One region of the Paenibacillus sp. FSL F4-0125 genome, then DNA from elsewhere that is predicted to be linked to it. Evidence: a T-box and tRNA genes for the amino acid it is inferred to sense, from the RefSeq annotation. Region 1 holds a T-box; the other holds one or more tRNA genes.

The links. A T-box is a leader RNA that pairs with one kind of tRNA and senses whether it is charged. The one in region 1 lies ahead of ileS (isoleucine--tRNA ligase), so its partner is inferred to be a tRNA-Ile.
Region 2: it encodes a tRNA-Ile, which carries the amino acid that the T-box ahead of ileS (isoleucine--tRNA ligase) is inferred to sense. The anticodon was not compared.

Annotation. Positions count from the first base shown of each region.
Region 1 is NZ_JBBOZJ010000001.1:4,966,076-4,970,436, forward strand. It holds gene ileS (isoleucine--tRNA ligase) at 1-2,761, opposite strand, end outside; T-box leader at 3,130-3,404, opposite strand; gene NST74_RS22150 (DivIVA domain-containing protein) at 3,645-4,157, opposite strand.
Region 2 is NZ_JBBOZJ010000001.1:921,158-925,518, reverse strand. It holds gene NST74_RS04115 (YdeI/OmpD-associated family protein) at 1-122, opposite strand, end outside; tRNA gene NST74_RS04110 (tRNA-Gly) at 225-295, opposite strand; tRNA gene NST74_RS04105 (tRNA-Pro) at 308-381, opposite strand; tRNA gene NST74_RS04100 (tRNA-Arg) at 412-488, opposite strand; tRNA gene NST74_RS04095 (tRNA-Gly) at 497-571, opposite strand; tRNA gene NST74_RS04090 (tRNA-Leu) at 577-660, opposite strand; tRNA gene NST74_RS04085 (tRNA-Lys) at 676-751, opposite strand; tRNA gene NST74_RS04080 (tRNA-Gln) at 759-833, opposite strand; tRNA gene NST74_RS04075 (tRNA-Asp) at 850-927, opposite strand; tRNA gene NST74_RS04070 (tRNA-Met) at 953-1,029, opposite strand; tRNA gene NST74_RS04065 (tRNA-Met) at 1,102-1,178, opposite strand; tRNA gene NST74_RS04060 (tRNA-Val) at 1,196-1,271, opposite strand; tRNA gene NST74_RS04055 (tRNA-Glu) at 1,278-1,349, opposite strand; tRNA gene NST74_RS04050 (tRNA-Ser) at 1,480-1,572, opposite strand; tRNA gene NST74_RS04045 (tRNA-Asn) at 1,578-1,653, opposite strand; tRNA gene NST74_RS04040 (tRNA-Ile) at 1,657-1,733, opposite strand; rRNA gene rrf (5S ribosomal RNA) at 1,791-1,907, opposite strand; rRNA gene NST74_RS04030 (23S ribosomal RNA) at 1,980-4,361, opposite strand, start outside.

The DNA.
Region 1 (4,361 bases):
CAACGAGTAGCTCTTCGGAAGTGATTACGAGCTCTTCTCCCTCTGGCGTCGCAATCGTGATTGAGCCATCTTGTACCGCTTTGCGGGTAGAGTCACTATCCAGAGCTTTCAGGAAGCCTTGCAGGAAGCCAACGTTTTTACCGTATTTTTTACCGGCAACCTTAAGATTCAGCTTAAGTGTGAAATCCACAAATCCGCTATCACTAGTCTCCAGCACGATGTTCTTGATGTTGATCTCTTCTTTGATGATCTCTTCATACTCAGACAAATGGAAGTCACGGTTCATCGAAACGATCAGCTCAGACAGTGGTTGACGATTCTTAATGCCTGTTTCGTTACGCACGTTGCGCGCCAGCTCAACGATCTGTCTTGCACTTTCCATATCCTCTTCCAGCTCTTTATCGATCAAGCTCTCATCAGCAACCGGATAATCTGCTAAATGCACGCTTTCTCCGCCGCCAAGGTTCGTGAAGATATCTTCAGACAACATCGGTGTAAATGGAGCCATCAAAGAGGCTGTCGTCAAAAGCACATGGGTCAGTGTACGATAAGCATCCAGCTTATCTTCACCTAGACCACTCCCCCAGAAACGGTCACGGGAACGACGGATATACCAGTTACTGAGCTCATCCACAAAGTTCTCAATCGCTTTGGACGTGTTTACGAAGTCATTTACCGCAAGTCCTTTATCTACCAAAAGAATCAAGCTGTTCAGACGGGATAGAATCCAGCGGTCCAGCTTATGTTCGGATACTTTAAAAGGATGATCGGCTGGATCGTAACCATCGATGCCTGCATAAAGCGTCAAGAACGCATGTGTATTCACCAGTGTATCTACAACTTTAGATTTGGTTTCCCCTACAAGACCACGGGAGAACCGTTTGTTGTTCCACGGTGCACTGTCAGACAGAATCGCCCAACGGAAAGCATCCGTTCCGTATTCATTCATGATTTCCCAAGGATCAATAACATTGCCTTTGGATTTGGACATTTTTTGACCGTTCTCGTCGAGGATATGGCCTGTAGCGATTACCGCTTTATATGGTGCTTTACCTTTAAACAAGGTAGATACTGCTAGCAAGCTATAGAACCATCCACGGGTCTGGTCGATCCCTTCACAGATCATATCCGCTGGATACTGATCATTCAGCTTATCTTCGTTTTCAAATGGATAGTGGCTTTGAGCAAAAGGCATTGAACCACTGTCAAACCAAACGTCGATAACTTCCGGTGTGCGAACCATCTCTGCACCTTCACTGAAAGGACTACGTAGCTTGATCTTATCTACAAAAGGCTTATGCAGCTCGATATCCTCAGGCACATCGCCGATTGCCATGGCTCTCAGTTCTTCAATGCTGTGTGGAGCGAACTCTTTGCCCGTTTCTTGACACACCCAAACATTAAGCGGTGTACCCCAGTAACGATTACGGCTGATATTCCAGTCCACCAGTTCATCCAAGAACTTACCAAAACGGCCTTCGCGTACATGCTCAGGGTACCAATTTACGCTGTTGTTGTTAGCAATGAGCTGATCCTTGATCGCTGTAGTGTTGATGAACCAGCTGTCTGTTGCGTAATACAAGAGCGGTGTATCACAACGCCAGCAGAACGGATAGCTGTGCTCGTATTTTTCTTTACCGTAAAGCAATCCTTTTTCAGATAAAGCTTTAACGATATCTAAATCGCAATCTTTTACGAAGCGTCCGGCAAAATCAGACACTACATCCGTATACTTACCGGAATTATCAACCACGTTTACGAAGCTGATACCGTTCTCGCGGCAAGTCTTGTAGTCATCTTCACCATGCGCTGGTGCCATGTGTACGATCCCTGTACCGCTGGAATCTGTAACGAAGGAAGCACCTACGATGACATTGCTTTTCTCTGCCTTGATGTATCCGAAAGGAGGAGCGTAAGTTTTGCCGATAAACTCGGAACCTTTATGTGTCGAAAGGACGGTGTGCTCGCCTTTCATTACTTCTTCCACCAAATTCTTAGCAACGATGTACACACCATCTTCTTGTTGTACACGTACATAATCCATGTCAGGGTTCATGGCTAAAGCCATGTGCGCTGGCAATGTCCAAGGTGTAGTCGTCCAAGCTAGTACGTAGTCTCCACTGTCATCCAGTTTGAACTTTGCAGTCGCACTAAGATCCTTGACGGTTTTGTAGCCTTGAGCTACTTCGTGGGAGCTTAGGGTAGTCTGGCAGCTTGGGCAGTAAGGGCTAACGCGGTGTCCGCGATAGAGCAGCCCTTTGTCATGCACCGTAGCCAAGATGTTCCACACGCTTTCGATATATGTGTTATCCAAGGTTACGTAAGGATTATCTAAATCCGTCCAGTATCCGATACCCTCTGTAAACTCGCGCCATTGCTTCTCGTAGCCGAAGACGCTGTCTTTACATTCCTGAATGAATTTCTCTACACCATATTCTTCGATCTCTTGTTTACCGGAGATCCCAAGCTTCTTTTGCACGCCTAGCTCTACTGGAAGACCATGTGTATCCCAGCCCGCTTTACGTACCACACGATAGCCTTTCATCGTTTGGTAACGACCGATGAAATCCTTGATTACACGGCCCAGCACGTGCCCGATATGTGGTGCACCATTCGCTGTAGGAGGACCTTCGTAAAATACATAGTTCGGACGTCCTTCACGGTTCTCCATGGATTTGCGGAACGTATTTTCGTCGCTCCATTTCTTCAGTATGCGGACATCTCTTGCCCGCGCTTTTTCTCTGACATCTACTTTTTGCATGTGATGGTCAATCCTTTCATGGTTTAGTCTCTGAGCGACCTTGCACAGCTGGTCGCACGTGCTTTTGTTCTTGGCACCCGAGCCGCGATCCCGCAGGGCAGCACTGGCTAGGAGTGCCACAGGGACCGGCGAGTGAAACGCCGGTTTGCTCTAGCAGTGAAGGCCCCGCAGGCGATCCCGCCAGGGGAGCCTAAGAAGGGCCGCTCCTTCAGCCACATGAGTCCGTTCGCTTCCACCACCGTACCCATTTGCACGAGGCTTTACTTTGCGGGTGTCCAGAGGGCGGCAGCCCTTGGGGTCCCCCTTAGCAAGGGGGATTTAGGGGGATGGCCCGCCCCGGAACAACAAAATAAGCGTCATCCCACCCCCAAAGGGGCGAGACGACGCTCGCGATACCACCCTAATTCTGCGCATGAGCACATCCTTAAGGGGAGTGTATTCAGCACAATCTCAGTCCCGCGCGTAAATCTCATGCACAGGTCCGGTGTAACGTCCGGCAGACGGCTAAGCTTACGCACGATCAACGCTTCAGCTTAACTTCTAGGGGAAGATCTTCCGGCAGGGTTCGAACAATCGGCTCTCAGCAATCGCCGACTCTCTGGAGAACGTTACCTTGTCGTACTTGTCCCGTCATCGAATACATATAAACATTATACAGATATGTTCTATTTATAGACTTTTTGAGTCTAAATGTCAACAACCGCTTGCCAAATCCGCAAATAGGAGCATACCAACGATGGCGGAAGATCCTTTATTATGATCGATTTTAACGGAAAATAAAAATAGAGGGAATAGCTCCCTCTATTTAGCCAATTCTGGTTTGAAATTATAAAAGTCCAAAATCCTTCCTACTCACAAACCAAATCAGCATTCATCACAATGATTAGATACGATGTAGAACATCATCCTTAAAAGTTACGTTCTCGCTCGCCTCACGACTCTCCAAGGCATTCCAGTCATCCTGTGACAACAGCTCCAGCTGAGCTTCCACCAATGTCCGGAAACGAGTACGATAGATTGAAGCTTGCTTGCGCAACTCTTCAGTCTCAATAGCAACTTTACGGGATTTGGATAACGCTTCGTTAATAATCCGATCTGCGTTCTTTTCCGCTTCCTTGATAATAAGCTGCGATTCCTTCTTGGAGTTGTTCTTCACATCATCTGCCGCTTCCTGAGCGACTAAGATCGTCTTCGATAAACTCTCTTCAATGTTCACAAAATGATCCAAACGCTCTTGAATGGACAAAAGCTGATTCTGCAGCTCTTTGTTCTCACGGATAACACTTTCGTAATCTTTAATTACTTGATCCAGAAATTCGTTGACCTCGTCCTCATCATAACCGCGAAGTCTCCGAGAGAACTCCTTGTTATGTATATCGAGCGGTGTTAATGGCATGCTGTGCACCTCCTAGAAATTTCGGACCTTCTAAGTCTCTGAACCATACCTGTGCAGCAGACAAAGAAGAAAGACTGTACTTCAAGTAAAGGCAGAGGATATATATCGACGATCCAACTGCCATTCATGGTTCGCCTCTTCTATAAAATATCGGCGTCCTGCTTTAAAAATGTTTGATTCCCTCGAAATAATCAATTTCGACAA
Region 2 (4,361 bases), 4.0 Mb from region 1:
CTTCCTTTTACCTGTATTCTGGACTTTGTTTCAAATATTTGTTCGGCATCAAAAGGGACGTTAAGATAAGTCCAGCTCCCACTTGCATCAGGTCGCACTAATTTAGCTTCAAATTCAAACATAGCTACCTCCTCAAGTAAAAGCCCTAAGTTCTATTGTATCCATATGAATGTAACTATACAAAAAAACACCTGCCTATAATAGACAGGTGTTTCTTAATTATAAGCGGGTGATGGGAATCGAACCCACGCTATCAGCTTGGAAGGCTGAAGTTCTACCATTGAACTACACCCGCAAAGGTATAAAATCGGGATGACACGATTTGAACATGCGACCCCCTGGTCCCAAACCAGGTGCTCTACCAAGCTGAGCTACATCCCGTCAAAACATGTAATGACTTAGTAATAAAAATGGCGCGCCCTGAGAGATTCGAACTCCCGGCCTTTTGATTCGTAGTCAAACGCTCTATCCAGCTGAGCTAAGGGCGCAAAAATTATGGAGCGGAAGACGGGAATCGAACCCGCGACCCTCGCCTTGGCAAGGCGATGCTCTACCGCTGAGCCACTTCCGCAAAATTGGTGCGCGTGAAGGGACTTGAACCCCCACGTCGTGAAACGCCAGATCCTAAGTCTGGTGCGTCTGCCATTCCGCCACACGCGCACACTTTAAAAATAATGGTGAGCCATGAAGGACTCGAACCTTCGACACCCTGATTAAAAGTCAGGTGCTCTACCAACTGAGCTAATGGCTCTCATAAATGGCTGGGGATATAGGATTTGAACCTATGCATGACGGAGTCAAAGTCCGTTGCCTTACCGCTTGGCTAATCCCCAACAATAATTAACTAAATGGCGGAACCGACGAGATTCGAACTCGCGATCTCCTGCGTGACAGGCAGGCATGTTAGGCCAACTACACCACGGTTCCACAGACATAATGCATAAATGTAAATTGGTTGCGGGGGCAGGATTTGAACCTGCGGCCTTCGGGTTATGAGCCCGACGAGCTACCGGGCTGCTCCACCCCGCGTCATTTAATAAGTATATACTATTCATTTACACTACGCCAGCTAGTCCCAAAACATCATGCTTAAGGAAAATTTGGTTGCGGGGGCAGGATTTGAACCTGCGGCCTTCGGGTTATGAGCCCGACGAGCTACCGGGCTGCTCCACCCCGCGTCGTTCTTAAATGAATATGGTGGAGGCTGAGGGGATCGAACCCCCGACCCTCTGCTTGTAAGGCAGATGCTCTCCCAGCTGAGCTAAGCCTCCATGTTATGACCCGTATGGGATTCGAACCCATGTTACCTCCGTGAAAGGGAGGTGTCTTAACCCCTTGACCAACGGGCCATGCTAATAAACTTTATGGCGGAGAGAGAGGGATACTCTCACTACGATCGAGATTGCGAAGCATTCCTAACGAAGCTTATGCTTCAACGAACCACCAAGGCTTCTCATCCCTAACAGGGAAGTAAATTCATGGCGGAGAGAGAGGGATTCGAACCCTCGAGACGCTTGTGGCGCCTACACGATTTCCAATCGTGCTCCTTCGGCCAAACTCGGACACCTCTCCATAAATGGCTCCCCGAACAGGACTCGAACCTGTGACAACTCGATTAACAGTCGAGTGCTCTACCAACTGAGCTATCAGGGAATATGGTGGGCCTTAGTGGACTCGAACCACCGACCTCACCCTTATCAGGGGTGCGCTCTAACCAGCTGAGCTAAAGGCCCTTTTAAGACATACGAATATTAAGGGCAAAAAAAATACCACGGGTAATGTGGTTGTCCGCTTGGCGGCGTCCTACTCTCCCAGGACCCTTCGGTCCAAGTACCATCGGCGCTGGAGGGCTTAACGGTCGTGTTCGGGATGGGTACGCGTGGAACCCCTCCGCTATCGCCACCAAACGGGCATTACAGCGTAATGCTCAGGCTTAATCGCCTGAAAACTGAATCCGAATTGAATTTGCGTTTTAAGTATAGGATAAGCCCTCGACCGATTAGTATTGGTCAGCTCCATGCATTACTGCACTTCCACCTCCAACCTATCTACCTCGTCGTCTTCAAGGGGTCTTACTAATTGGGAAATCTCATCTTGAGGGGGGCTTCACGCTTAGATGCTTTCAGCGCTTATCCCGTCCGTACGTAGCTACCCAGCCATGCTTCTGGCGGAACAACTGGTGCACCAGCGGTACGTCCATCCCGGTCCTCTCGTACTAAGGACAGCTCCTCTCAAATTTCCTGCGCCCACGACAGATAGGGACCGAACTGTCTCACGACGTTCTGAACCCAGCTCGCGTACCGCTTTAATGGGCGAACAGCCCAACCCTTGGGACCTACTTCAGCCCCAGGATGCGATGAGCCGACATCGAGGTGCCAAACCTCCCCGTCGATGTGGACTCTTGGGGGAGATAAGCCTGTTATCCCCAGGGTAGCTTTTATCCGTTGAGCGATGGCCCTTCCATGCGGTACCACCGGATCACTAAGTCCGACTTTCGTCCCTGCTCGACTTGTAGGTCTCGCAGTCAAGCTCCCTTATGCCTTTGCACTCTTCGAATGATTTCCAACCATTCTGAGGGAACCTTGGAACGCCTCCGTTACTCTTTAGGAGGCGACCGCCCCAGTCAAACTGCCCGCCTGACACGGTCCCCGTACCCGATTAGGGCACTAGGTTAGAACCTAGATACGATCAGGGTGGTATCCCAACGGCGCCTCCACCGAAGCTTGCGCTCCGATTTCTACGGCTCCCACCTATCCTGTACAGATCGTACCCAAATTCAATATCAAGCTGCAGTAAAGCTCCATGGGGTCTTTCCGTCTTGTCGCGGGTAACCTGCATCTTCACAGGTATTAAAATTTCACCGGATCTCTCGTTGAGACAGCGCCCAAGTCGTTACGCCATTCGTGCGGGTCAGAATTTACCTGACAAGGAATTTCGCTACCTTAGGACCGTTATAGTTACGGCCGCCGTTTACTGGGGCTTCGGTTCATAGCTTCGGGTTACCCCTAACCACTCCCCTTAACCTTCCAGCACCGGGCAGGCGTCAGCCCGTATACTTCGCCTTGCGGCTTCGCACAGACCTGTGTTTTTGCTAAACAGTCGCTTGGGCCTTTTCACTGCGGCCCCCTCGTGCTATTCACACTACCGGGGCACCCCTTCTCCCGAAGTTACGGGGTCATTTTGCCGAGTTCCTTAACGAGAGTTCTTCCGCGCGCCTTAGAATTCTCTTCTCGCCTACCTGTGTCGGTTTGCGGTACGGGCACCTTCTCCTGGCTAGAGGCTTTTCTTGGCAGTGTGAGATCATGACCTTCGCTACTACAATTTTCGCTCCCCATCACAGCCCAGCCTTAACGATGTGCGGATTTGCCTACACATCAGCCTCACTGCTTAGACGGACATATCCATCAGTCCGCGTCACTACCCTCCTGCGTCACCCCATCGCTCATAGCGGATTACGGTGGTACAGTAATTTCAAACTGTTGTCCTTCGACTACGCCTTTCGGCCTCGCCTTAGGTCCCGACTTACCCTGAGCGGACGAGCCTTCCTCAGGAAACCTTGGGCTTTCGGCGGATCAGATTCTCACTGATCTTTTCGTTACTCATACCGGCATTCTCACTTGTATGCTGTCCAGCGCTCCTTACGGTACACCTTCAACCCACATACAACGCTCCCCTACCCCAGATACATACGTATCTAGCCATAGCTTCGGTGGTGTGTTTAGCCCCGTTACATTTTCGGCGCAGAGTCACTCGACCAGTGAGCTATTACGCACTCTTTCAATGGTGGCTGCTTCTAAGCCAACATCCTGGTTGTCTGTGCAACTCCACATCCTTTCCCACTTAACACACACTTGGGGACCTTAGCTGATGGTCTGGGCTGTTTCCCTTTTGACAATGGATCTTAGCACTCACTGTCTGACTCCCGGCAATAAGTATATGGCATTCGGAGTTTGACTGAGCTTGGTAATCCTTGCGGACCCCGCACCCAATCAGTGCTCTACCTCCACTACTCTTATACCGAGGCTAGCCCTAAAGCTATTTCGGGGAGAACCAGCTATCTCCGAGTTCGATTGGAATTTCTCCGCTACCCCCACCTCATCCCCGCACTTTTCAACGTGCGTGGGTTCGGGCCTCCAGTGCGTGTTACCGCACCTTCACCCTGGACAGGGGTAGATCACACGGTTTCGGGTCTACGTCCACATACTCATTCGCCCTATTCAGACTCGCTTTCGCTGCGGCTCCGTCTTCTCGACTTAACCTTGCATGTTAAACGTAACTCGCCGGTTCATTCTACAAAAGGCACGCCATCACCCATTAATAGGGCTCTGACTTTTTGTAAGCACACGGTTTCAGGTTCTATT